DNA from 4 places in the Silvimonas sp. genome. Region 2 is predicted to be linked to each of the others. Evidence: predicted binding sites of a transcription regulator. Region 2 holds the regulator's gene; each other region holds the start of a gene.
The links. Region 2 encodes sigma-54, which starts transcription at its own class of promoters, with help from an activator protein. Its sites were predicted from a motif close to CTGGCACGCTTCATGCTT; they were not measured.

Region 1 (7,164 bases), on a different contig from region 2:
GCCGCCAGGTCATCATTGAACTGGGCTCGCCCAAACTGGAAGTGGTGCTCACCAATCTCAAGGGCGATGTTGAAGTGACCAGCGCCAGCGCGTTGCTGCCCGGCGCGTTTTACCTCGACCCCAACGCCAATAAATAACCGCTTGCCCGCGCAAGCAGAAAGGACAGCCGCAATGTCACAAGCCAACGTGCAATCCGAAGTGTTTCACCTGGGTTTAACCAAAGCCATGCTCAAAGGCGCCACTGTCGCCATCGTGCCGGGTGACCCGGGCCGCAGCCAGCGCATCGCCGAGTTGATGAGCAACCCGCAGCCACTGGCCAGCCATCGCGAATTCAACTCCTGGCTAGGTGAACTCGACGGCAAGGCCGTGGTGGTATGTTCGACCGGCATCGGCGGCCCTTCGACATCCATCGTGGTCGAAGAACTGGCACAACTGGGCATCCGCACCTTTTTGCGCGTCGGCACCACTGGCGCTATCCAGCCGCACATTAACGTGGGCGATGTGTTGATCACCACCGGTTCGGTACGGCTGGATGGCGCGAGTTATCACTTTGCACCTGCCGCTTACCCCGCCGTCGCCGACTTTGCCTGCACCACGGCGCTGGTCGCGGCCGCCAAGGCAAAAAACGCCACAGCCCATATCGGGATCACCGCCTCTTCAGACACGTTTTATCCGGGTCAGGAACGTTATGACACTTATTCCGGGCGGGTGAACAAGGAATGGGAAGGCAGCATGAAGCAGTGGCAAGCGCTGCATGTGATGAACTACGAGATGGAAAGCGCCACACTGCTAACCATGTGTGCCGCGCTGGGCCTGCGCGCCGGGATGATCGCCGGGGTCATCGTGAACCGCACCCAACAGGAAACGCCCAACGCTGAGACCATGAAAAAGACCGAAGTGGATGCGGTTGCCATTGCGGTTGAAGCGGCTCGGCAACTACAGGGCTAAATCTGGCGATCGAGATATACGTTCAGCAAAAACCGGGCTTCACGCCCGGTTTTTTTGTCAGCGCCAAGCCATTACAACTGGGCATGTTTAACGGAAAGTGAAGCGGTTCAATCCCGTTTTTCACTGGACCAGGGCAGCAACCAGTACGTGCCCCCGAAAAACGTTTTGCGCTGGGGCGCGTTTTGCGCCTGATATTCGATCCACTCGGCCAGCCCGGGCGCGGTGACCTTGGCGCACTCTTCGCGCAAATGGTCGAACGACTGCACGATGCCGGCAGTGCCAGCGTAGTAAAACGCACTCCAGGCTCCCTGGTATTTGTTCAACAAAAACGCGCGGGCGGTATGGGTATCGATCATGCGGCAACGGCTCCATGTTGATGAGGTTTAATCCTTCGCGCCGCCGATCATGCTGCCTCTTGGCATCAAGCCGATTCGAGCGGAGCCCGGCTTTCCGGATCAGTCAGCAGCATAACGCAACGTTACTGACTGGCGTTGACGTTGCGCATGTCCCGCCCGGCGCTCCGCAAACACCAGACAAAAAAAACCCGCCTTGCGGCGGGTTGAAGGTACGACTCTGCTCTTTACGATCAAACAGGATGTGTTCTGTTTTATAGTTTTACTTATTCCACACGTTCGCCGTGCAGGGACACATCCAGACCTTCGCGTTCTTCTTCTTCAGTCACGCGCAGGCCGATCACAACATCAATAATCTTCAGCAGGATGAAGGTCAGCACGCCGCTGTAGATCAGGGTGCACAACACGCCCTTGACCTGCAGGATCACGCTGCCATCAGCACCACCGATATCTTTCACAGCGAATACACCGGTCAGGATCGCACCCAGGATACCGCCAACACCGTGCACGCCGAAGGCATCCAGGGAGTCGTCGTAACCGAGCTTGTGCTTGAGCCACGAAGCGGACCAGAAGCAAACCACACCAGCCAGCAGGCCGATGATCAGCGCGCCACCCACACCGACGAAGCCGGATGCCGGGGTAATCGCAACCAGACCAGCCACTGCACCAGAGATGATGCCCAGGACGGAAGGCTTGCCCTTGGCAACCCACTCGGCAAACATCCAGCCCAGTGCCGCCATGGCGGTAGCAACTTGTGTGGTCATCATGGCAAAGCCGGCACGACCATCAGCAGCGACTGCGGAGCCGGCGTTGAAGCCGAACCAGCCCACCCACAACATCGAAGCACCGATCAGCGACAGCACCAGGTTGTGCGGAGCCATGGCTTCTTTGCCATAACCAACACGCTTGCCCAGAACCAGGGCGCAAACCAGACCGGCAACACCGGCGTTGATGTGCACAACAGTACCGCCAGCGAAGTCCAGGACGCCTGCAGTTGCCAGCCAGCCTGTTGGTTCCCACACCATGTGAGCGATCGGGGCGTAAACAATGATGGACCACAGAGCCATGAACACCAGCATGGCCGAGAACTTCATGCGGTCAGCAAACGCGCCGGTGATCAGTGCCGGAGTAATGATGGCGAAGGTCATTTGATAGACCATGTACACCGATTCCGGGATCGAAGAAGCCAGATGGCTCACGGTCAGCGTGGTTGCGTTGGCACCCTTGATGTAGTTCATGCCAGACAACATGACTCGCGAGAAGCCACCAATAAAGCTGTTGCCAGGAGTGAAGGCCAGCGAGTAACCGATAACCACCCACAAAATGGTGACGACACAAGTGATGGCAAAGCTTTGCATCACAGTGGCCAGCACGTTCTTTTTGCGAACCATACCGGCGTAGAACAGTGCCAGACCAGGAATGGTCATGAACAGCACCAGTGCGGTAGAGGTCAACATCCACGCGGTATCACCGCTGCTGATCTTGGACGAATCTACCGAGAACGGTGCTGTAGGAGCCGGGGCAGCGGCGGGGGCCGAAGCGGCGCCAGCGGCTGAAGCGTCAGTCGTTACCGCCGAAGCTACGGCGGCAACAACTGCCGACGCATCCGAAGCCACTACGGCCGCGGCATCTGATGCCACTGCAGCCACGGAGGCATCGTCAGCAAAGCTCGGGGCCGCCATACACATCGCGCCCAGCAATGCGAACATCGCAAAGACTTTTTTCATCGGGTCATCTCCTTCCCAATTTTATTAGATTGCAGATTCGCCGGTTTCACCGGTACGAATACGAACAACATGCTCAAGCGCGAAAACAAAAATCTTGCCGTCGCCGATCTTGCCGGTGTTTGCGGCTTTTTCGATCGCTTCCAGCGTCTGGTCCAGCAGGTCGTCGGCAATGGCGACTTCCAGCTTTACCTTGGGCAGAAAATCAACAACGTATTCCGCACCACGATACAGTTCGGTATGGCCCTTTTGCCGACCGAATCCCTTCACTTCAGTTACGGTCAAGCCGGCTACACCAATTGCCGACAAGGCTTCACGAACCTCATCCAGCTTGAATGGCTTGATGATGGCGGTAACAAATTTCATGGGTGTGCTCCTCATGTGTCCCGGTAACGACGTTTCCCTATGAGCAGAAACCGTGCCAGCGTAAATTTTCCCAATGTTTACAACGGATAAACGGCACCATCAGAAATATTTCTGGTAAACCGCACCGAATTTGCGCGCGTGAACCAAGTTGAAAATTCAATATGCACCATGCAAGTGCGCATTGCCTGAAGAAATATTCACGTAAGCATTTCAGCCTGCGGTAGGCATTCTGCGCTGCTCTGCTAAACTGATAAGGTGCAAACCATTCAGGAGAAGCGGCATGATCAAGGAAAAACTGTTCGACGAAATTTCCAGCAAGATCTCCGATGCCATCGCCAACAGCCCGGCGCGTGATGTGGAAAAAAACGTGCGGGCAATGATGAGTTCGGCCTTCACCAAGCTGGATCTGGTGACACGTGAAGAATTCGAAATCCAGCAAGAAGTGCTGGCGCGCAGCCGTGAGAAGCTGGCGGAACTGGAAGCGCGGGTACTGGATCTGGAGCAGCGCCTGCATGGCGCCAATCCGCAAGACGGTATTTGAGCGGCGTTGAATCTGCAGATTGCTGGTTCAACAAAAAAAGCCCGGTTTATGCCGGGCTTTTTTATTTGGGGGACTGGCTTTAAGAGCCTTTTCTTCCTGGCGGCACACCAACTCCCGATTGAGTGGCGATATTGGACTTTGTAGAGCGGCCGCATTCCACCTGGTCATATCAACGACAAGAACCAACAAGAACCATTACGTCGTCAATCCCGTACAGGTGGGAATCCAGTACAAGGCCCCTCAAACGGGACTGTTCACCAACAATCCCGTAGCCTGGGTGAAACGAAGTGAGAATCCGGGGAAGCAATGCGCCAACGAGCCATCAGCATTTGCCTCACGCCAATATCGCCTGCATTCCCGTTAACGGTTATGCCAGGAAGTGGCCTTCATCCGGCCTCCCAACATTGGCCAATAAAACCAGCCATCACGCTTAAAAACAAAAAAGCCACCGATCAACTCGGTGGCTTTCATGCATGCTGAAATAGCAAAATGTGAGGGGCGAAGCCAGCCGATAAGCCGGGTTTTGTACAGATGCTCGCGCATCCTGACAGCCATTCCTCTACGCCCACCATTACTAGTGGGCTCTTGCAACCTACCCGCAGGCTCGGCGGGCCACCTCAACGCCTGCTGCTTGGTCTTGCTCCGGATGGGGTTTACCGAGCCGCCCGGTTGCCCGGGACGCTGGTGCGCTCTTACCGCACCGTTTCACCCTTGCCTGTGCCATTTGTAGACACGACCAAAGCCGCATCATGCAAATGTGGACCAAAGTCCTGCCATCGGCGGTCTACTCTCTGTTGCACTTTCCGTCGCCTCACGGCGCCCGGCCGTTAGCCGGCATCCTGCCCTGCGGAGCCCGGACTTTCCTCCCCCCGTGTATTAATAACGGGCAGCGGCTGTCTGGCTTGCTTCGCGGCCGCCATTATCAGGCCTCAGGGTCACTTTGGGCAAACGGCAATCCAGTCAGCTCTGCCAGACGGTGTACTTGCTCCACCCCTTTGCGCACACCCGCGGTGGTGGCACGGTAGTGGGCGAACACAAAACGGGCGTCGCCATCGTCAGCCAGACAGACCCAGATGCTGTCCGGGCCGATCACGTTGGGCTCTTGATCCAGCATCACGCGGGTAAACGCGCTGAGCGGAATTTGCCGCGTGCGCACCGGAATCAGCCCGAACAGGCAGATGCGTCGTTCCAGCACGCCATCGTAGACGCGTTGTTCTGCCGGAAAAGCCCAGAACGCCGCCGCCAGAGCGATCATCGAATACCAGAACAAGCCGAAAAAATGATTTTCGAAGCGCGGCGAATCAATCAGCGGCCAGCCCCAGAAAGCGGTGGCCAGCAGCACCAGGCCAAAGATCAGCCAGGCCGGTTTGCTGGCATTGCGGTGGACCAGCGCCCTCACGCGTTCAGGGTCCAGTCGATTTGCTCACCGGCCCGTAGTGGCACGACGGTGTTTTCGCCAAATGGATATTCAGACGGCACTGTCCATGCGGTTTTAGTCAAAGTGACCGAGCCGCTATTGCGCGGCAAGCGGTAGAAATCCGGGCCATTAAAGCTGGCGAAGGTCTCGAACTTGTCCAGTGCGCCGGCGCGGTCAAACACTTCGGCATACAGCGGCAATGCGGCGTGCGCGGTGTACATGCCCGCGCAGCCACAGGCGTTTTCCTTGGTGTGACGGGCGTGCGGTGCACTGTCGGTACCCAGGAAGAACTTGTTCGAGCCACTGGTCACGGCACGCACCAGCGCTTCGCGATGCAATTCGCGCTTGAGCACCGGCAAGCAGTAATGATGCGGACGAATGCCGCCGGTAAACATGGCGTTGCGATTCATCAGCAGATGGTGCGCGGTGACCGTGGCGGCCACGTTGGCCGAAGACGAGGCCACAAACTCGGCCGCTTGCTGCGTGGTGATATGTTCCAGCACCACCCGCAGTTCGGGCAGGCGTTGCAACAACGGCGCCAGAATGGTTTCGATAAACACGGCTTCACGATCAAACACATCCACGCTTTGATCGGTCACTTCACCATGCACCAGCAACGGCAGGCCCAATTCGGCCATTTTCTCCAGCGCGGGCATAACTTTTTCAAACGATGTCACGCCGCTATCAGAGTTGGTCGTCGCCCCTGCCGGATACAGCTTGATGCCATGGACGAAACCAGAGGCTTTGGCGCGCGCGACTTCGGCAGCGTCAGTGCGATCGGTCAGATACAAAGTCATCAGCGGTTCAAAATCCAGCCCCACTGGCAATGCGGCAAGAATGCGCGCGCGATACGCCGCAGCCAGTTCTGTGGTGGTCACCGGCGGCTTGAGATTGGGCATCACAATGGCGCGGGCAAATTCACGCGCAGTGTGCGGCAATACAGCGGCCATCAAGGCGTCATCACGCAGATGCAGATGCCAGTCGTCGGGGCGGGTAATGGTAATGGTTTGGGTCATTTGGGTTCAGGCCTGCTGGCGTTTCTGGATCAGGAATATGAATTTGCCGTCAATTTCGGCGCCCTGCAGCAAGGTGTTGCCGGTCTGTTTGCAGAAAGCTTCAAAGTCTTTCAAGGTGGCCGGATCGGTGCAAACCACGTGAACTGTCTGGCCGCCTTGCAAAGTGGCCAGCGCTTTTTTGGTGCGCAAGATCGGCAGCGGGCAATTCAGGCCGGAAAGATCAATGGCAAGATCGGCATCCATGGGCGATTCCATATCATTTATTATCTGGGCGAATCCGGCATTTTACGCTGGATGCGCCCGCCGTGCCGAGCGGCACTTATAGCGGTCATTTACACACGCCAGGCGCGCCGAAAAGCGGATCAGCGTATGATTAGCGGGTTGTGACCGGCCCCGCCACACAGGTATTGCGGCCATCCCGCCCATGGAGCTAGACATCTTGAAACGCATTATCCCCGCCGCGCTTATCGCCCTGTTTGCGGCACTGCCCGTTTTTGCCGGTGTGGTTGGCGAGAACCCGGACAATCCGCGTGATGCCAATCACGACAACACCAACAGCGATGGTGATGGCTCGCAAAAATCCAGTTTTACCAATTTCTTTAAAGACGTGCTGCCGGTTCCTGCCGAGCAAGCGTTCACCCCGCCGGAGCTGGCCAAGCTGGGCGACTGGACGCAAATCCGCAATAACTACGCTTGGGGTACCGAGCGCTTCATCATCTCCAAAGACAGCCTTTCGGTCGGGGATAAAGACAAGATCGTGCGTTACGCCGTGGGTATTCCGCTGCGCAACGGCAAGTAC
Region 2 (7,164 bases):
ATCAGTCGCCTGCCGATGCACCAGCGCTCAGAACTGGGCTTGGGTTATCTGCCGCAGGAAGCTTCGATTTTTCGCAAGATGACGGTCGCCCAGAACATTCTGGCTGTGCTGGAACTGCGCGAGAAAAACGCCACACGCCGTGCGGAACGACTGGACGAACTGCTGCATGAATTGCACATTGCCCATCTGCGTGACAGCGGTGCCATGAGTTTGTCTGGCGGCGAGCGGCGACGCGCTGAAATCGCTCGCGCGCTGGCTGCTGATCCGCGCTTTATTTTGCTGGATGAACCCTTTGCCGGGGTCGATCCGATTGCGGTGATGGATATCCAGCGCATCATTGCTTATCTGCGCGACCGCGGTATCGGCGTGCTGATTACCGACCATAACGTGCGCGAAACGCTGGGGATTTGTGATCGGGCGTACATTATCTCTGAAGGCTCCGTGATGGCATCCGGGCATCCGGCCGAAATCATTGCCAACGAACAAGTGCGCAAGGTTTACCTGGGCGAACATTTCCGCATGTAACCGCGCCATGCACAAAGCGCCGATCAACCGCCACCCTCTTTGTCTGGATATAAACGCAGCATGAAGCAATCCCTTCAACTGCGTCTTTCGCAGCAACTGAACCTCACCCCGCAGCTGCAGCAGTCGATCAAGCTGTTGCAGTTGTCCACACTCGATTTTCAGACGGAAATCGAGCGTTACCTGCTGGAAAATCCGCTGCTGGAACAAGATGGTGGGGGCAGCAACCCTTCCGACAGTCCCGAACCTGTTTCCGGCGAGAGCGACAGCACCCCGCAAGAACCGGCCTACGATGGCAGCGGCGACGACATGAACTGGGGTAGCGGCACCGGCAATGCGCGCAACGGTGACGATGATGACGACTTCGATCCGGCCACCCAGGTCGCCAAAGAGCTGACGCTGCGCGAGCATCTGCTGGATCAAGCCGGGGTGCTGCGTTTGCCCGAGCGCGACCATGCTGCCCTGGCTTTCATGATCGACGCAGTGGACGATGAGGGATTTTTACCAATGTCCCTCGAAGAATTACTGGAACAAATCCCGCTGGAGATCGTCACACATCTGGAGCTTGAAATTGATGACCTGGCCGTAGCACTGGCCAGACTCAAGCAGTTTGATCCCGTTGGGGTGGGTGCCCGCAATACTGCGGAGGCTTTGGGCCTGCAGTTGCGCCTGGTTGCACCTTCTCCCGCTTGCGAGCTGGCACGACAGATCGTCGGACAACATCTCGATTTATTGGCCGGGCGTGACTACACTAAGCTCAAAAGGTTACTGAAATGTGACGACGCGGCACTGAAAGCCGCGCAAAGTGTGATCACCAGTCTGAATCCGCGCCCGGCAGCACAATGGGCGGCATTGACACCACGTTACGTTGTACCTGACGTACTGGTGCAAAAGATCAAGGGGCAATGGCAGGTGAGACTCAATCCAGCCGCGATGCCGCGGTTGCGCATCAATCAAGTCTATGCAGATATCCTGCAACGTAGCGAAGGCGGTGTGCTGGCGCGCGAGTTGCAAGAAGCCAAATGGCTGGTGAAAAGCGTGCAACAACGCTTTGAAACCATTCTGCGGGTCGCTCAGGCCATCGTTGAACGCCAGCGTGCGTTTTTCGAACATGGTGAAGTCGCCATGCGCCCGCTCGTCCTGCGCGATATCGCCATGGAACTGGATCTGCATGAATCCACCGTGTCCCGCGTTACCACCCAGAAATACATGACCAGCCCGCGTGGGCTGCTGGAGTTCAAATACTTCTTCGGCAGTCACGTTGACACCGAAGCTGGTGGCGAATGTTCGGCCACTGCCATCAAAGCGCTCATCAAACAGATGATCCAGAACGAAGACAAAACCCGGCCGCTCTCAGATAGCGCCATTGCCGAAGCTTTATCCGGGCAAGGGATCGTGGTTGCGCGGCGAACCGTTGCCAAGTACAGGGAGGGCATGAACGTTCCACCCGTCAATCTGCGCAAAAACCTGTAGCCCTTATCGGTGCAGTGTCTTAATGGCTTACCAGAAGGAGAATGCCATGAACCTCAACATCAGCGGACATCACGTTGAAGTGACCCCGGCCTTACGGGAATACGTTACCAGCAAGCTCGACCGGATAACGCGACACTTCGACCAGGTTGTAGACGTCAGCACGATTCTGTCTGTAGAAAAATTGCAGCAGAAAGCCGATGTCACAGTGCGGGTTCGCGGAAAAGACATCCACGTTGAGGCATCAGACAAGGATATGTATGCGGCCATTGATTTACTGGTCGACAAACTTGATCGGCAGATTGTGAAACACAAAGAATGCTTGATGGATCATCGCGGCGAAGCGATCAAACATCAGCAAACCGTCGAAGAGGAATGACTTTCCGGCATTAACCAGTCCTTTGATACAACAAACGGGAGCCAATAATACTGGTTCCCGTTTTTGTTTATGCATTCTGGGCGGTACAATAGTATTGGTTGTGCAGTGCAATGGCACGTTAATGGGGCAAGATTGCGCTGTCCTGGCTAATAAATTGCGCAATACTTATCAAATTGCACCGTAAATGCGGTGTGGTTCGCAGTTCCAGTGAGCACTATCCAGACCGGTGAATAGAGCAAAAGCAGCCATCGGAATTCGTCACAGGTGGGGCGCGCAGGATACGCCCGCCGCTTTGGTCAGTGAGTCGGCAACACGATGAGTCTGATATCCAGAATTCTGCCCGCCAATAATGTGTTTCTAGATTTGGACGTGGGCAGCAAGAAACGTGTTTTCGAACAGGTGGGGATACTGTTCGAGAATAGTCACGCCATTGCGCGCAGCGTTATTTTCGATAGCCTGTTTGCCCGTGAAAAACTCGGCTCAACCGGCCTGGGCCAAGGTGTGGCAATTCCACACGGCCGGATCAAAGGGCTGAAAGAAGCCAGCGGCGCGTTTATCCGGCTAAAAAGCCCGGTGCCTTTTGATGCGCCGGACGGGAAACCCGTGAGCCTAGTCTTTGTGTTGCTGGTTCCCGCTGCCGCCACCGACCTGCATTTGCAGATATTGTCCGAGCTGGCCCAGCTCTTTTCTGATAAAACCGTGCGCGAACAACTTGCAACGGCCAGCGACGTGGACGCGGCCTGGAAACTGATTTCCACCTGGGAACCGTATGCCGCAGATTACCGTTAGACAGCTGTTCATCGATAATGCGGAAAAGCTCAGGCTCACCTGGGTAGCAGGTCAATCCGGTGCCAACAATCTGCTCACCAATGATGCCGCCGAACAAAAGCCGCGTCTGGCACTGGTTGGTCACCTGAACTTCATTCACCCCAACCGCGTGCAGGTTTTGGGGATTGCCGAAGTCAATTATTTTGCCGGTCTTAGCCCCGAGGCCCAGAAAGATTCGGTCGAACGCCTGTTTGCCAATGAAATGGCACTGATGGTGGTTGCCAATGGCCAGCCCGTGCCCGACACCTTGCGTGAAGGTGCCGAACGTCACCACGTACCGCTGCTGACCTCCACCGAACAATCGCCATATTTGATGGACGTGCTGCGCTATTACCTGGCCAAGGCACTCGCCGTTTCCACCCACTTGCATGGCGTGTTTCTGGACGTGCTGGAAGTGGGCGTATTGCTGACTGGCGAGTCGTCGATGGGTAAGAGCGAACTGGCACTGGAGCTGATCTCACGCGGCCACGGTCTGGTGGCCGACGATGTAGTTGAGGTTTATCGCACCAACCCGGAAACACTGGAAGGTCGCTGTCCGCCGATGCTGCGCGATTTTCTGGAAGTACGGGGGATCGGCGTGCTCAATATCCGCACCATTTTCGGCGAAACTGCCGTGCGCCCCAAAAAGACGCTCAAGCTGATCGTGCATCTGGCTAAAGCGGGCGGCGAAACGCTGGCGCCAATTGATCGGCTGCAAATGCAGGCGGCCACGCAGGAAATCCTCGGCGTGCAAATCCGCAAACTGGTGATTCCGGTGGCGGCGGGTCGCAACTTGGCGGTACTGGTTGAGGCCGCGGTACGTAACTATATTCTGCAATTGCGCGGCATCGACTCCACCCGCGAGTTTATTGAACGGCACCAGCGCTTTATGGAGCTGGGCGAATAACGATGACGCAAAAACGGCAACAGGTCATCCTGCTTTCAGGGGTCTCGGGCGCGGGCAAGAGTGTAGCGTTGCGCATTCTGGAAGACCTCGGTTATTTCTGCATCGACAACCTGCCCTCGCCCATTTTGCCGCAAACCGTCGCGCTGCTGGATGAAGATGGCTACCCCAAGGTTGCCATTGCCGTTGACTCTCGTAGCGCGCACAACCTGGCCGCTTTTCCCGATCACCTGGCGGCGATGCTGGAACTCAAAGTCGACGCCCGCTTGTTGTTCCTGGAGGCGAGCGATGAAACGCTGGTGAAACGTTTCTCGGAAACCCGCCGCGCGCATCCGCTCTCTGGCGGCAATCTCACCGTTACCGAGGCCATCGCGCTTGAACGTGAGATTCTGGAATATTTCTCCGCCAATGCTCATCGCATAGATACCAGCGTGCTATCGGCAAACCAGTTGCGGGCAATGGTGCGCGACTTTGTCGGGCTGGATCAATCCCGGCTTACTTTGATATTTGAGTCGTTTGGCTTCAAGCACGGCTTGCCACAAGATGCCGACTTTGTATTCGATGCGCGTTGTTTGCCCAATCCACATTACGATCCGGTCTTGCGCCCACTCACCGGCAAAGACCAGCCAGTCATTGATTTCCTCAAACGCCAGGAAGCCGTGGGCCGCTATTTAACTCACTTGATCGGCTTTCTGGAGCACTGGATTCCCGAGTTTGATCGCGACCACCGTAATTACGTTACGGTCGCGATTGGTTGTACCGGTGGCCAGCATCGTTCCGTTTTCCTGGCGGAACAACTGGGCCGCCACTTCGCCAATCAACGCCAAGTTTTGATACGCCATCGTGAGCAACATGGTACGGCCTGAATGGCGTCTGTTGCAGCCCGGTGACTGGTTGGTGATGTTGCTGGCATTGAGTCTGGTCATCGCTTTAGCCAGTTATGCCTGGCAGCGCGATACCGCAACGCATGTGCGCATTTATCAGTCCGGCAAATTGTTTGCCGAGCTCGATCTGGCAGCTGATCGGCAGATGAAAGTACCCGGCCCGTTAGGTGACACCACCGTTCAGGTCGCTAGCGGGCGCGCGCGTATCGCCGCCGACCCCAGTCCGCGCCAGTATTGCGTGCGGGCAGGCTGGCTGACCGAAACCGGTCAGATCGCCATTTGCCTGCCTAATCGCACCAGCATTGAACTGACAGGTAGCCGCGCACGCGCCTATGACAGCCTCAGTTACTGATAGCGCGCCGCTCAAAGTCGTCGCGGGCGCAGACGACCTGCGCATCGCCCGTTATGCCGCAATCGCCATCTTGCTGGGCGTGATCGAGGCGGGCTTCCCCTCGCCCATCCCCGGAGTAAAACCCGGCATTGCCAATATCATTACGCTGGTGGTGCTGTGGCGCTACGGCTGGCGTGATGCCGCCTGGGTTTCATTGCTGCGGATCTTTGGCGGGGCGTTGGTGCTCGGTGGCTTTCTCTCACCAGGCTTTGCGCTGAGCGTGTGTGGCGGCATTGTTAGCCTGGCCGCATTGGCTGCAGCCCAGTATTTGCCGCGCCGCTGGTTCGGCCCGGTCAGTCTTTCACTGATTGCCGCTTTCGCCCATATTGCCGGACAACTTGGGCTGGCCCGACTGTGGCTGATCCCCAATAATGGGCTGATCCGCCTGGCGCCGGTGTTTTTTGGCGCAACACTGATTTTCGGGCTGGCAAACGGGCTGATTTGCGCCCGCTTGCTCAACGCATCGCCCAAGGAAACTACACCATGAAGACCATTACCGTCGGGCTCACCGGCGCCTCGGGTTTGCCATATGGCATGCGTTTGATCGAATGCCTGCTGGCGGCGGGTTGTCATGTGCATGTGCTGTACACGCAAGCGGCACAGATCGTCGCCAAACAGGAGCTGGGCTACACCTGGCCGGGCCGGGCGGCAGATTTTGATGACTGGTTGCGCGAACACTTCAAACTGCCCGCTGATACCAAACTGGATGTCTGGGGCCAACAGGAATGGTTTGCGCCCATGGCATCCGGCTCAAATCCAGGCGATGGCATGGTGGTGTGCCCCTGTACTATGGGCGCGTTGGCGGCTATTGCCGCAGGCGTGTCAGATAATCTGCTGGAACGCGCTGCCGATGTCATGATCAAGGAAGGAAAAAAGCTGGTGCTGGTGCCGCGCGAAGCGCCGTTCTCCGCGCTGCACCTGGAAAACATGCTCAAGCTGGCGCGGCTGGGCGTAGTGATTCTGCCGCCCAACCCAGGTTTTTATCATCATCCGCAGAGGATTGATGATCTGGTGGATTTTGTGGTGGCACGCATTCTGGACCAACTGGCCATTCCCCACACACTGATGCAGCGCTGGGGCGATAAGGCCTGACTGAAAAACTAGAGAGCCTGTTCCGTAACACGGAGAGCAGCTTTCTCGCGAGCCACTGCCCGCTGGCTGACGCGGGCAAATTGCAGCGTCAGCATGACTGCAGTAAATCCCAACGCCACCACCAGTGCCTCCCAGTACCCCACCGCGCCGCGACCAACAATGGTATCGCCGACGCCGAAAGTCAGCGCATAGCCCAGCGGCAAGCCAATCACCCAGAACGCAGTGAGATGGATGATCATTGGTGTGCGCGTCACCTTGTAGCCGCGCAATATCCCGGCAGCGACCACTTGGGTGGAATCAAACAACTGAAAGAATGCGGCATAAACCAGCAACAACGACGCCAGCGCCAGCACTTGCGCATCCTCCGTGTACCAACTTGCGACCCAGCCATGCCCAAATGCGGTAAACAGCCCAGATACCGCGGCTGCTGCCACACCCATCTTGAAGCCAGCCCAGCCAATAAAGCGTGCATCTTGTGGCTGCCCGGCACCCAATGCCTGACCAACCCGCACCGTCAGGGCGGTGCCCAAGGCAGCTGGAATCTGGAACACCAGCGAAGCAAAATTCAGCGCGATCTGGTGCGCGGCGACCGGCACTGTACCCAAGCGAGCGATCAGCAGCGAGATACCGGCAAAGGCGCTGACTTCCACAAAGAACATCAGTCCCATGGGCACACCCAGCTTGAGCAACTCACGCTGGCGATGCCAGTCGATGC
Region 3 (7,164 bases), on a different contig from region 2:
CGTATAAGGGCGCATTAATCACCGCTCATCTCGTGATTTTTATACACGGCATCATCAGCGCAGCAACGCCTTGATCTAGATCAAAATCACTCGACGACCAAACCCGCAGACTCCCACCCCTCAACAAAGAAAACGCCATTGTGGCGGGAGATCGCATTCATGCTGCACCACACTTTCAAACCGCTGCTCATCAAGGGTAAAGCGCTGCTACCAATCGTGCAGGGCGGGATGGGGGTTGGTATCTCGGCCCACAAACTGGCCGGTGCCGTCGCCAAAGAAGGCGCGCTAGGCACCATCGCTTCTGTTGATCTGCGTCATCATCACCCGGACCTGCTGGAGCAAAGCAAAGCAACAAAAGTTCAAGCCGAACTGGATGCCCTGAACTTTGAGGCGTTAGCCCGCGAAGTAAAGCTGGCCAAGGCCACTGCACAAGGTAACGGGCTGATTGCCGTGAACGTGATGAAAGCTGTTGCTTCCAATACCGACTACGTACGCGCAGCCTGCGAAGCCGGCACCGACGCCATCGTCATGGGTGCGGGCTTGCCGCTGGATTTGCCGGAAGTCACCGCGGACTACCCGAACGTTGCCCTAGTACCGATCCTCTCGGACAGCCGCGGCATCAATGTGGTTCTGAAAAAATGGCTTAAAAAGAACCGTTTGCCTGATGCCATTGTGATCGAGCACCCCGCCCACGCCGGTGGCCACCTGGGTGCGACCAAGATCGAAGAAATTCATAACGAGAAATTTGATTTCGACCGTGTGCTCACCGAAACCCATCAGATCTTCAAAGACCTGGGTCTGGAAAGCGCACGCATTCCGCTGATCGTCGCCGGTGGCATCAATAGCCACGAGAAGGTTCTGCATTACCTGAGCAACGGCGCTAGTGGCGTGCAACTGGGAACGGCCTTTGCCGTTACTGAAGAAGGTGATGCTCATCCCAACTTCAAAGAAGTGCTGGCCAACGCTCGCGATGAAGACATCGTGGAATTCATGAGTGTGGCTGGTCTGCCCGCCCGTGCCGTGCTCACACCATGGCTGAAGAACTACATCAATCGCGAAGCGCGTCTGCAATCCAACGCCAAGGCCGACCCGGCCCGCTGCACTCAAGGTATGAACTGCCTGTCGGTCTGCGGCCTGCGTGACGGCTTGGCTAAAGTCGGCCAGTTCTGCATCGACCTGAAACTCGCCGCTGCCATGCGTGGTGAAGTGAACCGTGGCTTGTTCTTCCGCGGCGCCGACAGCTTGCCCTTCGGCAGCGCCATCCGCCCGGTGCGTGAGTTGATCGACTACCTGCTCACCGGCCAACGCCCACAAAACTTGGCTGCTATCTGATCGCGTTTTGGCGGGATTCCCAGAGCTATATAAGAGAAATCTGACGAATTAGAGAAATTGAACGTGACAAAAAACGTCACTTTTATGAGAAAGGCCGGATTGTGCAAACAACCGGCCTTTTGTTTTGCCACAAAATCCCCACCACTCGTCGCCGCCTGGCGCAAACGCCCTGGCACGCAGCCATAACAAATCCCATCGAAAATCTGCCCGTTCCTGCAGGCCCAAAAACAAAAAGGGCCAGGCTGAAAGCCTGACCCCTGCTGCATCTGGTGCCGTTGAAGTGAATCGAACACTCGACCTACTGATTACGAATCAGTTGCTCTACCAACTGAGCTACAACGGCAAGAGCCGGCATTATAAGCAACTTTGCAAGGGATACCAACCCGGGCACAATGCGCCGGCGGCATACAGGACACTGGCATGGCTTTTGCTCAATAGCTACTGCGCGGGTACGCCGCACACCAACAAATATTTTTGGAGATTGAACATGCAACGTATGCAAAAGGGTTTCACCCTTATCGAACTGATGATCGTGGTTGCGATTATCGGTATTCTGGCTGCTGTGGCTATCCCGGCTTACCAAGACTACATCGTTCGCGCCAAGGTAACTGAAGGCTTGAGTTTGGCTGATGCGGCAAAAACAACCGTAGCAGAAAACGCTTCTAACGGCTCCGCCTTTGGTACTGGCTGGACCCAGCCCTCTCCCACTCCAAACGTTACGTCCGTAACCATCGATCCAACAGATGCCTTCATTGAAATTACCTATACCGCAACTGCAGGTAATGGCACACTTCGCCTGATTCCTTATTACGGTGGCACCGTTGCAAATGGTGTAACCACTGGTGCAACCAAACTGGTAGTCGGTACAGTCCCAACGGACGCAATTCAATGGAAATGTGGTGCTGCTGCCGCTACAAGTCCTAATGGCGTTGTTGTGGGCACACTGCTGGCCAAGTACGCTCCTGCAGCTTGCCGTACATAATTTAAACCAGCCCTGTAGGGTGCGCATTTATGCGCACCATTACACCCAAACACCCGCTGCATTCCGGCGGGTGTTTTGTTTTATTGGTTTGATGAACGAACTGTCCGCTGAACGCGTTCGCATGCACGGCATGCAAACCCTACGGGCGCGCATTTATGCGCACCATTTCGCCCAAATACCCGCTGCATTCCGGCGGGTGTTTTGTTTGGTGGATTTGATTAACGAACCGTCCATTGAACGCGTTCGCATGCACGGCATGCAAACCCTACGGGTGCGCATTTATGCGCACCGTTACACCTAAACACCCGCTGCATTCTGGCGGGTGTTTTGTTTTATGGATTTGATGAACGAACCGTCTGCTGAACGCGTTCGCACGCACGGCGTGCAAACCCTACGGGTGCGCATGAATTCGCACCATTACACCCAAACATCCACTGTATTCCGGTGGGTGTTTTGTTTTATGGGTTTGATGAACGAACCGTCCACTGAACGCGTTCGCACGCGTGGCGTGCAAACCCTACGGGTGCGCATGCATGCGCACCACCACACCCAAACACCCGCTGCATTCCGGCGGGTGTTTTGTTTTGTGGATTTGATTAACGAACCGTCCGCTGAACGCGTTCGCATTTATCCCGATTCATCGGGACGCATGGCGTGCAAACCCTACGCGCAATCAACCTTTGGGGAACGGCGAATTGCTAACCTGCGAATATGTCTCGCTATCGCCGTTCGCACACGCCTTCCGCGTCCTGGTTCTTTACGGTGGTTACTTTTCGTCGCCGGAAAATACTGACTGACGAAACGCTTCGCGACGCATTACGGGCCGCAATCCAAAAGGTACGAACAACCCGCCCGTTTGTTATTGATGCCTGGGTTTTGCTGCCAGACCATATGCATTGCATCTGGACATTGCCGGATGGCGATCATGATTACTCCGGGCGCTGGAGCCTAATCAAGAGCATGGCGTCACGTAAGTTGCCGGAATATCACCAACCGGGCTGGATGAGCCAATCCAAAACCAGTCGGCGCGAATCGACCATTTGGCAAAGGCGGTTTTGGGAACATCAATTGCTTGATCAGGCGGATTTTAATCGGCATATGGATTACATCCATCTCAATCCATTGAAACACGGCTTGGTCAGGAGCGTAGCCGATTGGCCTTGGTCGAGCTTCCACAGATATGTGGAGGCCGGAGTTTACCCATTGAATTGGACTCGCGACCATCCGTTGATTGATACCATGGAATGATTGCAAACACGACGTAGGGTTTGCACACGTCGTGTGCGAACGCGTTCAGTGGCAATCGAATACACAACACCGCAAAACATCCATGCATTGCAACGAGTGTTTTGTTTTTGTGACATTGCACGCGTTCGCACGCGGGCGTGCAAACCCTACGAAATATCTTTCGCACCCCATCCCGGAAAATACTTGCGCACCAGCGCGTTCATTTCCAGCTCAAACGCACGCAGCCGCTCCAGTTCACTCATAGCGGCGATGTCGTAAGTGGCAGAAGCAGCGTCTGTGCCAACCGCACCAGTCACCATCCCCGCCCCAGCCGTCGCATTGCTCAAGCGATCGATCACAATAAAACCACCTGTACCACGGCACAGCGCGTAGCTGTCGAACACCACTGGCGCATTGGTTTCTACGGTGATCAAGGCAATCTCATTCAGCGCGAGCTTTTCGGCGGAGATATGCGCCAGTGTGTTCACGTCAATACGGTGCTTGATCGCGCGCACACGGCCGAAGACGGTTTTGCCGCCGAGTTTGAACTGGTATTCCTTGCCGGCTTGCAGCGGGGATTCGCTCATCCACACGATATGGGCGTCGAAGGCCTGGCTGATGCTGGGCTGGATGTCTTGTGCGCGCACAAGCAAGTCGCCACGGCTGACGTCGATTTCGTCTTCCAGTGTGAGCGTGACGGCTTGGCCGGCGAAGGCGCTGGGCAGGTCGCCGTCATAGGTGACAATCGCTTTGACTTTGCTGGATTTGCCGGAAGGCAACGCCACCACTTCGTCGCCTGGGCAGACGTGGCCAGCGGCGATGGTGCCGCAGAAACCACGGAAATCGAGGTTGGGGCGGTTGACGTATTGCACCGGCAGGCGGAAGGCATCCAGTTTGGCGTGGCGGGAGACTTCAACCGACTCCAGCAGGTTCATCAGCGTGCCGCCGTCGTACCACGGGGTGCGTTCGCTCGGGGTTACGACATTGTCGCCGCGCAGCGCTGAGATCGGGGCGAAGCGGATGTCGTCGATGTCCAGTTGATCGGCGAATTGCAGGTATTCGGCACGGATTTCGTTGAAGCGCGCTTCAGAGAAATCCACCAGATCCATCTTGTTCACGGCCACCAGCACGTGCTTGATGCCCAGCAGCGACACAATAAAACTGTGGCGGCGAGTCTGCGTTTGCACGCCGTAACGGGCGTCGATCAGGATGATGGCGAGATCACAGGTGGATGCGCCGGTCGCCATATTGCGAGTGTATTGCTCGTGGCCCGGGCAGTCGGCAATGATGAACTTGCGCTTGTCGGTGCTGAAGTAGCGATACGCCACATCAATGGTAATGCCTTGCTCGCGCTCAGCTTGCAGGCCATCGACCAGCAGCGCCAGATCGAGTTCTTCGTCGGTGGTGTTGTACTTTTTGCTGTCTTTGGCGATGGCAGCCAGTTGGTCTTCAAAGATCAGCTTGGAGTCATGCAGCAGGCGGCCGATCAGCGTGGATTTACCGTCATCCACGTTGCCGCAGGTGATAAAGCGCAGCAGGTCTTTGTTCTCATGCTGTTTCAGGTAGCCGAGGATGTCGCTGGCGATCAGGTCAGATTGGTGAGACATGGTAGTTCCAGTAGGGTTTGCATGCTTGGTGGGCATTGCCCACGAACGCGTCATTACGATAGGTCGACCGGTGCGCACAAATGCACACCCTACAATTCAATTATGCAATCAACGCAGCCAGTGACGCGGCGCTCAGGTTGGGATTGAACTCAACCACCTGATAACGCGCGGCATCGGCCACAGCAAATGGGTCTTGCGCCAGGATACTTTCCAGCGCGTTGCGCGATTGGGCTTGCGCCAGGATCACCCCGCCAATACGTGGCGAGCGCGGGCCAGACAACAAGAACACGCCCGCATCGTAATGCGTTTGCAGAAACGCCCGGTGCGCGGGCACCAGGGCATCGATTTCTGTCAGTGGGCGGATGTAATCAACCAGCACAACGAACTTGGGCATCGGGTTTTCCAGTTGTCATCCGGGCTACGCGGGCAGGTGGATCAACGCAAAGCAGCCAATCCACCCTACGCAGGCTCAGAAATAACCTTCCATTTTTTTCTTTTCCATCGAACCAGACGAATCGTGGTCGATCACCCGGCCCTGGCGTTCGCTGGTTTTGGTCAGCAGCATTTCCTGGATGATCTCGGCCAGTGATTGAGCGTGTGATTCCACAGCGCCGGTCAGCGGATAACAGCCGAGCGTTCTGAAGCGCACCCACTTGGTCTCGATACTGGCTTTCTGTTCCGGCGTCAGGTACTGCAAGATGCGATCGTCGTCGATCATCACCAGCGTGCCGTTCAGATCCACCACTGGGCGCTCGGCCGCAAAGTACAACGGCACGATCTCGATGTTTTCCAGAAAGATGTATTGCCAGATATCCAGTTCAGTCCAGTTGGACAGCGGGAACACGCGAATCGACTCACCTTTGTCGATGCGCGAGTTATAGATGTTCCACAGCTCCGGGCGTTGGTTCTTTGGGTCCCAACGATGGTTCTTGTCGCGGAACGAGTACACGCGCTCTTTGGCGCGGGACTTTTCTTCATCACGGCGTGCGCCGCCAAAGGCGGCATCGAAACCGTATTTATCCAGCGCCTGCTTGAGACCCTGGGTTTTCATCACGTCCGTGTGTTTGGCACTGCCTGCCGTGAACGGGTTGATGCCGGCTTTGACGCCTTCTTCGTTCACGTAAGTGATCAGGTTCCAGCCTTCTTCACGCTGTTTTTCACGTAGCTTGTACATTTCCTGGAATTTCCAGGTGGTGTCCACGTGCATCAGCGGGAACGGCGGCTTGCCAGGAAAAAACGCCTTTTTTGCCAGGTGCAGCATGACGGCGGAGTCTTTACCGATGGAATAGAGCATCACCGGGTTTTCAAATTCGGCTGCCACTTCGCGGATGATATGGATCGACTCGGCTTCCAGTTGCTTGAGGTGAGTCAGCCTCGCTTCGCTAATGCCTGTCATTGCTGCTTGCTTTACCTGAGAGTGGATACGCGTTTGGACTTTGTTTATCGCTTTGGGCGGGCGTGTTTACGCCTGGCGAACGCGGAAACGTTCGAATGTACCGGATCGCCAGGTATCAAGAAAGATTCAATCGTTATAACGATATGGAAACGGCGCTGCAGGGCGCGCTGGATATGGCGATGGGGGGTAATTCACGTAGCCTGGATGCAACTACCGCTCTGGGAAGACGCGCCCGCAACGCCACCGGATACCTCATATGACGGATGTAGGGTGTGCGTTTACGCGCACCGTGAACAGCATCGCCTTTTGGTGTCGGTGCTCGCTCTAAACACCATTGAACGCGTTCGCAAGCTGCGCTTGCAAACCCTACTTGCGCGCGTGCCCGATCACGATCAGCGCTACGCCCGCCAGAATCACCGCCATGCCGCCCAGCAACGGCAGGCTGATCGACTCACCGGCAAACGCGGCACCCAGCAGCACTGCCACTACCGGATTCACGTAGGCGTAACTGGTCGCCAGCGCCGGGCGTGAGTGGTTGATCACGTACACAAACGCGCTGTAGGCCATGATCGAGCCGAAGGTAATCAGATACAGCAGCGCTCCGATACTGGCCGCCGGAA
Region 4 (7,164 bases), on a different contig from region 2:
TCAAGTCGCGGCTATTTGACGTAACGCGGGCCAGCATCACCACGACGAATGCAACGTTCGACTACGCCGGTGCCAGTGTCGGCGCGATCGCGGTAGACCCGGCCTTTCGCAATCCGTGGGACGCGCTGAGCGAAGCGGATGCAGCGATGTACAAAGTCAAACAGGCCCGCCGCTTGCCAGCCCCAGCCAATCCCTGAGCCCGCTTGCGCCCGCGGGTTATTTACCCAAGGCGCATACCGGTTCGCTGATCGGGCACGCCAGCCCCGCTGGTTTGATTGCCGGCCGATACCTGCCCTCTTCTCTCTGACCTAAACAGTCCCGAATTGCCGCGGATGGCTGGTCATTCGCTTCAAACCACTCCAGGAAAAACAAAATAGTAATAACAAATGAATATTAAATTCATTTAAGTTATTAAAAAGTTACGCTACAGTGAGTTGGCTCGGCTGGCGCACCACCGCCTTCGCCGCATCAAGGGCTGATTTCAAACGCTATTCAGCCGCTTTGCTTTGAACATGCGTTTTGCCCCTGTTTGCGAGGAGCCAACATGTCTGCCAACGTTCCGATTCTCACGCTGCATACACCTGACGTCCCCGCCCAGCGGGCCAAAGCCGTGGTGTTTTCTGATCCTGCATCCCACGCCTTGTTCGATATGCTGGCGCGCGTTGGCCCCAGCGAAGCACCGGTGCTGATCGTGGGCGAAACCGGCACCGGTAAAGAAATCCTGGCGCGGCGGCTGCATGAAACCAGCGCGCGCAAAGGCCCGTTTGTGGCGGTCAATTGCGGTGCGATCAGCGAAGCGCTGGCCGAAAGCGAGTTTTTTGGGCATGAAGCCGGATCATTTACTGGAGCGCTGCGCCAGCGCGAAGGCTACTTTGAAGCGGCGCAGGGTGGCACCTTGTTTCTGGATGAAATTGGCGAGTTGCCATTGATTTTGCAAACGCGGCTGCTACGCGTGCTGCAAGAAAAAGAAGTGGTGCGGGTTGGCGCGCGCAAACCGATTCCCATCGACGTGCGGATCGTCGCCGCCACCAACGTTGACCTGCAAGCCGCCGTTCTGGCCGGGCGCTTCCGGCGTGATCTGTTGTACCGCATCAATATCATTACGCTGCCGGTGCTGCCCTTGCGCTCGCGCGTGGGAGACATTCTGCCGCTGGCTGATTACTTCCTGAACCACTATTGCGCCCGGCTGGGGCAAGCGGTTCCCCGGTTGAGTGCGGAACTGAAAACGCTGCTGCTGCAACATGGCTGGCCCGGCAATATCCGCGAACTGGAAAACGTTATCCACGCCGCCTTGCTGCTGGCGCACGGCGGTGAAATTCGCCAGGAACACCTGTTGCTGGAGCAAGACCTCGCGACACCCTCCATTGAGCCAACGCCAACGCACTCAGCCGATCCGGATGCCGAGATTGGCGTGGCGCTAGAAAAAATGTTGAACGCCGCCACGCCCGATTTGTTTACCCGGATGGAGCTGCTGATTGTGCGCACCGCGTTGTCGCGCCACCAGTTCAATCAGGTCCGCACGGCCGAATCGTTGGGGATTTCGCGGCATGCTTTGCGTACGCTGATGAAACGGCATGGCTTGTTGCAGCCCGCCGCGCCTGCGCCGGCGCTGTACAGCGAGCAGACCTGGTCCATTGCCAATCTCGCCAGAGCCATCTAACTGGGTCTAGCTCCATCTGATCAAGCTGACGGTACTTCGGCATCACCATTTCGCTTTTCCACTAATACCAATCTGCTCAATAACACCGGGCCGCGCGAACTGTGCCGCCCGGTGTTATTTCATCGGTCAATCAAGCCGCAATCGCCGCTGGGGTTGTATAGCGATTCACAGGCCGCGCCAGACCCAGGCTCTCGCGCAGGGTTGTGCCTTCGTACTCGGCCCGGAATAAACCGCGCCGACGCAGTTCCGGTAGTACCAGCTCGATGAAGTCGTCCAGACCACCCGGCAAGGTGGGAGGCATGACGTTGAAACCGTCGGCCGCCTCGTTCTCGAACCACAGTTGCAATTGATCGGCGATCTCTTCTCCGGTGCCTACCAGCGTCAGATGGCCGCGTGCGCCCGAAATACGCAGATAAAGCTCGCGAATGGTCAGGTTTTCGCGCCGCGCCAGGTCAATCAGCAACGACTGTCGGCTCTTGCCGCCGTTGCTTTCCGGCAGTTCTGGCAACGGGCCGTCCAGCGCGTAACCAGTCAGGTCAAACCCTCCCAGCATGCCGGACAACAACGCCAGGCCCACCGAAGGGTGGATCAACTCCTGCAGTGCCTTGTATTTGGCCTGGGCTTCTTCGCGGGTCCGGCCCACCACCGGAAAAATCCCCGGCAGAATTTTCAGCTCGTCCGGGCTGCGGCCATATTTGGCAAGGCGGCCTTTCACGTCTCGATAAAACGCCTGGGCGTTTTCCAGCGTGAGTTGCGCAGTAAAGATGACCTCGGCGGTACGCGCCGCCAGCTCCTTGCCGGGCTCGCTGGAACCCGCCTGCACGATCACCGGGTATCCCTGCACCGGACGAGCAACATTTAACGGCCCGCGCACCCGGAAATGCTTGCCCTGATGGTCCAGCACATGCAGTCGTTCCGGATCAAAAAACACGCCGGAAGCTTTGTCACGAATGAACGCGTCGTCTTCCCAGCTATCCCACAAGCCGGTGGCCACGTCGATAAATTCCTCGGCACGGGCATAGCGATCCGCGTGGGCTACGTGTGCATCCAGACCAAAGTTGAACGCTTCGGCTGCATTGGCAGAAGTCACCAGATTCCAGCCAGCGCGGCCATTACTCAGGTGATCGAGCGAGGCAAATTTGCGCGCCAGATGATAGGGCTCGTTATAGGTCGTGGTGACAGTGGCAATCAGCCCGATGTGTTCGGTCACGGCGGCCAGTGCGGATAACAGTGTCACTGGTTCAAAGTGATCGGACTGCGCGCCGCGGCTTTGTGCTTCTTGCTGAGGACCCCCGTTCCAGACCGCTGCGCTGTCGGCAAAGAATACGGCGTCGAATTTGGCCCGCTCGGCCGCCTGGGCGATCTGTTTGAAATGATCAAACCGGATGCCGCCATCGGCGCGGGAATCAGGGTGGCGCCATGCGGCTACGTGATGGCCTGCGGTCATCAGGAAGGCATTCAGTTTCAGTTGTCGTTGGCTCATTGGAATTTTTCCATGGTTTTAGCGGCCCGCTTTAACGGGCAGCCCAATGCAGATCAGAAGCATGTGAGGCATGCGGTTCTTTGCTTAAAACGGACGGCTGCCCGCCAGGCTCACGCGCTTGAGCACGCGACGCTCTTCGGGCGAAAAAGCGGTACGCGAATGCAAGGTGGCCTGGTTGTCCCAATACACGATGTCGCCCACTTCCCAGTCATGCTCGTAGCGGTACTTGGGGTTCTGCAGATGCTGACGCAGACGGGCGATCAGCGCCTGTCCGTGCTGCGGGTCAATACCAGGCAGCTCGACCTCGGTATGGGTGCTCAGAAACAGCACCTTCTTGCCGCTGGACGGATGAGTACGTACCAGCGGATGCGGAAAGCCATGGCTGGTCGGAGTCAGATCCGGCGTGCGATACAAGCGGCGCGGCAGGTCACGGGGATGAGTAAACGGGTTGTAGGTAATGAGTTGCAGCTGGTCAATTTCGTTGCGGGTGGCTTCGTCCAGATCGGCGTATGCCCGGGCGATGTTGTACCAACTGGTTCTGCCACCGCTTTGCGGGACTTCCAGTGCATACAGCAGCGAGCCTGCCGACGGCAGCGGCGTCCACTGGTGGTCAATATGCGGGGTCAGTTCGCCGCTTCCGGTGTAGCCGCCATCCTGATTGGAGACCGGCACCACATCGGGCGGGGTGCCGCCAGTGCCGGAAGCCAGCACCGGGATATCTTCCGGCGGCCGGAACACCGATCCAAAGTAGGTGCTGAAGGCCAGGAAGTGATCGTCGTTCAACTGCTGCTGTTTGAAAATCAGAATGTGATGGTTATCCAGCGCCTGCTTTAGACGCAAGACCAGATCGGACGAGAGCGGGCGATTCGCATCCAGCCCGGTTACGACTGCGCCCAGCGGCCCACCCGTTGCGCTAATGCTGACGTCGGCCGGGGTCTGGATTGCCGGGCGGTCCAGCTTAGCCAGTTTGTGAAAAGCCTGCGCCAGAGGTGTGGTCAGGGTAGAAACAGCGGTCATGTGTGGTGTCCTTATGCACTACTTGGATAAAACGAAAGAGCTTTAGAATTTTTACTCATGACGTGTCTCTGCAGAAACCGTGCCAGCACGCCAACCCGCACCCAGCCAAGGTATTGCCGTGTCGGGATGTATGTGGCCGCACAGTTGACGCAGCAAATTGCGCGATTTCAAACAGTGGCAACTCTTTAGGTGGCCGGTTTGACTGGCTGATTTCGCACAGCCTGCGCGCCAGATTGCTGGCAATGCGCCCAGCCACTGCCTCTGGCGCCCGGATTACCCAGTGCCTGCTACGCTGGCATGACTTCTGCTCAGAAGCGATGACTTGAACACCAGCCCCGATCCCAAAAAACCATAACCGGCTGGCCTCACCGTCACCGTACTAACAGTCCTCAATCTGGCAACGGGCCCATCCGTCTGGCCAGCACCGTCCTGTGGAGCATGAGTCAATGAGTGAACGCAAACTGCACCTTGGTGCTTTTATCCAGGCCACTGGTCATCACATCGCCGCGTGGCGGCATCCGGGTTCGCAAGCGGACTCCGGAACCAACATCGACCACTACCAGGAAGTGGCGCAGACCGCCGAGCGCGGCAAGTTTGATCTGGTGTTTCTGGCCGACAGCCCGGGCATTTATGAACGCGGTGACAACGAAGCCCGCGGCCGCTATGGCCGTATCGCCCATTTCGAGCCGGTAACTTTGTTTGCGGCGCTGTCGGCAACCACCCGCCACATCGGCTTTGTCGCCACCGACTCCACCACCTACAACGAGCCATATTTGCTGGCCCGAAAATTTGCCTCGCTGGATCATTTATCCAAAGGACGTGCGGCGTGGAACGTGGTTACCACCGGCAATGAAGCCGCCGCCGGTAACTTTGGCAAGGCCGAACACCTGGCACATGCGCTGCGTTACGAGCGCGCCGAGGAATTCCTCGATGTGGTCAAAGGCCTGTGGGACAGCTTTGACGACGACGCTTTCCTGCGCGACAAAACCAGCGGCGTTTATTTTGACGCGGACAAACTGCATACGCTCGATCACCAGGGCAAGCATTTTTCCGTCACCGGTCCGCTCAATATCTCGCGACCACCACAGGGTTATCCGGTGATTGTGCAGGCCGGCGCGTCCGAAGCCGGGCGTGAACTGGCGGCGCGTACCGCCGAAGTCATCTTTACTGCCTGGCAAACCCTGGAAGAAGCCCAGACGTTTTATCGCGACGTTAAAGGACGTCTGGCCAAATATGGCCGCAACCCGGACGAGCTGAAGATCATGCCGGGTTTGTCGCCGGTGATCGGACGCACCCAGGAAGAAGCCGAAGCCCGCTATCGCGAGTTGCAGGACCTGATTCACCCTGCTGTCGGGATATCGATAGTGCAACGGTTTTTCCCGGATGTAGACCTCAGCCAGTCCGACCTGGACGGCCCGTTACCCGCTTTTGCCACGCAAACCAACGGCAATACCAGCCGCCTTGCGCTGGTATCCGAACTGGCGCGCCGTGACAACCTGACCCTGCGACAGTTATACGAAAGCCTGGCCGGGGCACGCGGGCATCGCGTAGTGGTAGGAACCCCAGCCAGCATCGCCGACGAAATCCAGGCATGGTTCGAAAACGAGGCCGCCGACGGTTTCAATATCATGCCGCCGGTACTGCCACAGTCACTCAACGAGTTTGTTGATCTGGTCATTCCGGAACTGCAAAAGCGTGGCTTGTTCCGCACTGAATACACCGGCAAAACCTTGCGTGAAAATCTGGGCTTGCCACGTCCGCTCAGCCGCTACGCGCAATCAGGCGAAGAACGCCTGCGTGCCTGATCACTTGTCTGCGCGGCCAGACAGGCGTTTGGCCGCAAACTTCTGGAGCATCTGATGGACCTGCAACTTCAAGGAAAACGCGCGATTGTCACCGGCGGGAGTCGCGGCATAGGCAAGGCTATCGCCCGGCAACTGGCGCTGGAAGGCGCTGATGTGGTGATCGCCGCGCGTGGCCAGGAGGCCTTGCAAGCCACTGCCAAAGAGCTGGCGGCGCTGACGGGGCGCACGATTGTGCCGGTGGTGACGGATACCGGCAGCAACGATTCGGTGAACGCGCTGATTGCCCACGCGGTTGAAGCGCTGGGCGGAGTGGATATTCTGGTCAACGCCGCTGCGCTGCCGGGCGGTATTTCAACCGCCACGGGTATCGCTGAAGTGATCGATGCCGAAGCCTTGCTGGATATCGACATCAAGGTGATCGGCTATCTGCGGACCGCGCGGGCAGTGGCACCGCACCTGTTGGCCAATGGCTGGGGGCGTATTATCAATATTGGTGGTTTGGCGATTCACCGCACCGGGCGGCCAGTGGCAACCTTGCGCAACGTGGGCGTAGCGGCGGTGACCAAAAACCTGGCAGATGAGCTGGGCCCGCAAGGCATTAATGTGGTGGCAGTGCATCCTGGTTTAACCCGCACCGAGCGCACTGACAGTGCGGCTGCGGCGCGCGCGGCATCTGGCAACACCATTGGCCGCATTGTCGACGCGGGCGAAGTTGCAGACATCGTGGCGTTTCTGGCCTCGCCGCGCAGTGTAGCCATCAATGGTGATGCCATTGCGGTTGGTGGCGGCAGTCCAGGCACCATCCATTATTGAAGCTGGCGAAGTTTTCACCTGACGTATCTGGAGAACCCCATGTCCATTCCCACAACCCGCTTTGGCAATACCGGCCTCACCGTCTCGCGCCTGGCGCTGGGCACCATGACATTTGGTCTGCAAACCGATGCCGAAACCTCTTTTCGCATTCTGGATCGGGCGGCGGCAGCGGGAATCAACCTGATCGACACCGCCGACGTTTACCCTCTGGGCGGCAGTCTGGAAACGGTGGGCCGAACGGAAGAAATTGTCGGTAACTGGCTCAAGCATCGGCGCCACGATTTTGTGCTTGCGACCAAAGCAGTCGGCAAAGTGGGGCCGAATGCCTGGGATCAGGGTGCCTCGCGCAAGCATTTGCTGAGTGCGGTGGAAGCTTCTCTCAAACG

Region 1: a site for sigma-54 is predicted at 3,433-3,450, ahead of glnK (P-II family nitrogen regulator). Genes of this name have one in related genera too.
Region 3: a site for sigma-54 is predicted at 1,748-1,765, ahead of P4L78_RS18950 (pilin). Genes of this name have one in related genera too.
Region 4: a site for sigma-54 is predicted at 4,229-4,246, ahead of P4L78_RS08560 (TauD/TfdA family dioxygenase). Genes of this name have one in related genera too.

What each region holds. Positions count from the first base shown of each region.
Region 1 is NZ_JARLJK010000144.1:358,174-365,337, reverse strand. It holds gene P4L78_RS20990 (cytidine deaminase) at 1-137, shown strand, start outside; gene udp (uridine phosphorylase) at 172-948, shown strand; gene P4L78_RS20980 (hypothetical protein) at 1,056-1,304, opposite strand; gene P4L78_RS20975 (ammonium transporter) at 1,568-3,028, opposite strand; gene glnK (P-II family nitrogen regulator) at 3,053-3,391, opposite strand; gene P4L78_RS20965 (accessory factor UbiK family protein) at 3,672-3,932, shown strand; RNA gene rnpB (RNase P RNA component class A) at 4,429-4,841, opposite strand; gene P4L78_RS20955 (hypothetical protein) at 4,855-5,331, opposite strand; gene pyrC (dihydroorotase) at 5,328-6,365, opposite strand; gene P4L78_RS20945 (sulfurtransferase TusA family protein) at 6,372-6,608, opposite strand; gene P4L78_RS20940 (CNP1-like family protein) at 6,805-7,164, shown strand, end outside.
Region 2 is NZ_JARLJK010000009.1:98,554-105,717, reverse strand. It holds gene lptB (LPS export ABC transporter ATP-binding protein) at 1-525, shown strand, start outside; gene P4L78_RS00695 (RNA polymerase factor sigma-54) at 586-1,995, shown strand; gene hpf (ribosome hibernation-promoting factor, HPF/YfiA family) at 2,042-2,371, shown strand; gene ptsN (PTS IIA-like nitrogen regulatory protein PtsN) at 2,687-3,160, shown strand; gene hprK (HPr(Ser) kinase/phosphatase) at 3,141-4,085, shown strand; gene rapZ (RNase adapter RapZ) at 4,088-4,948, shown strand; gene P4L78_RS00670 (NusG domain II-containing protein) at 4,935-5,318, shown strand; gene P4L78_RS00665 (Gx transporter family protein) at 5,299-5,844, shown strand; gene P4L78_RS00660 (flavin prenyltransferase UbiX) at 5,841-6,449, shown strand; gene P4L78_RS00655 (MATE family efflux transporter) at 6,458-7,164, opposite strand, start outside.
Region 3 is NZ_JARLJK010000142.1:177,001-184,164, forward strand. It holds gene P4L78_RS18935 (anaerobic ribonucleoside-triphosphate reductase activating protein) at 1-18, shown strand, start outside; gene P4L78_RS18940 (nitronate monooxygenase family protein) at 163-1,332, shown strand; tRNA gene P4L78_RS18945 (tRNA-Thr) at 1,600-1,675, opposite strand; gene P4L78_RS18950 (pilin) at 1,820-2,314, shown strand; gene P4L78_RS18955 (REP-associated tyrosine transposase) at 3,026-3,562, shown strand; gene cysN (sulfate adenylyltransferase subunit CysN) at 3,709-5,148, opposite strand; gene P4L78_RS18965 (YciI family protein) at 5,249-5,542, opposite strand; gene cysD (sulfate adenylyltransferase subunit CysD) at 5,618-6,544, opposite strand; gene P4L78_RS18975 (hypothetical protein) at 6,640-6,804, shown strand; gene yedA (drug/metabolite exporter YedA) at 6,911-7,164, opposite strand, start outside.
Region 4 is NZ_JARLJK010000066.1:126,233-133,396, forward strand. It holds gene P4L78_RS08545 (sensor domain-containing diguanylate cyclase) at 1-197, shown strand, start outside; gene P4L78_RS08550 (sigma 54-interacting transcriptional regulator) at 545-1,660, shown strand; gene P4L78_RS08555 (LLM class flavin-dependent oxidoreductase) at 1,791-3,143, opposite strand; gene P4L78_RS08560 (TauD/TfdA family dioxygenase) at 3,228-4,160, opposite strand; gene P4L78_RS08565 (LLM class flavin-dependent oxidoreductase) at 4,607-5,965, shown strand; gene P4L78_RS08570 (SDR family oxidoreductase) at 6,020-6,778, shown strand; gene P4L78_RS08575 (aldo/keto reductase) at 6,818-7,164, shown strand, end outside.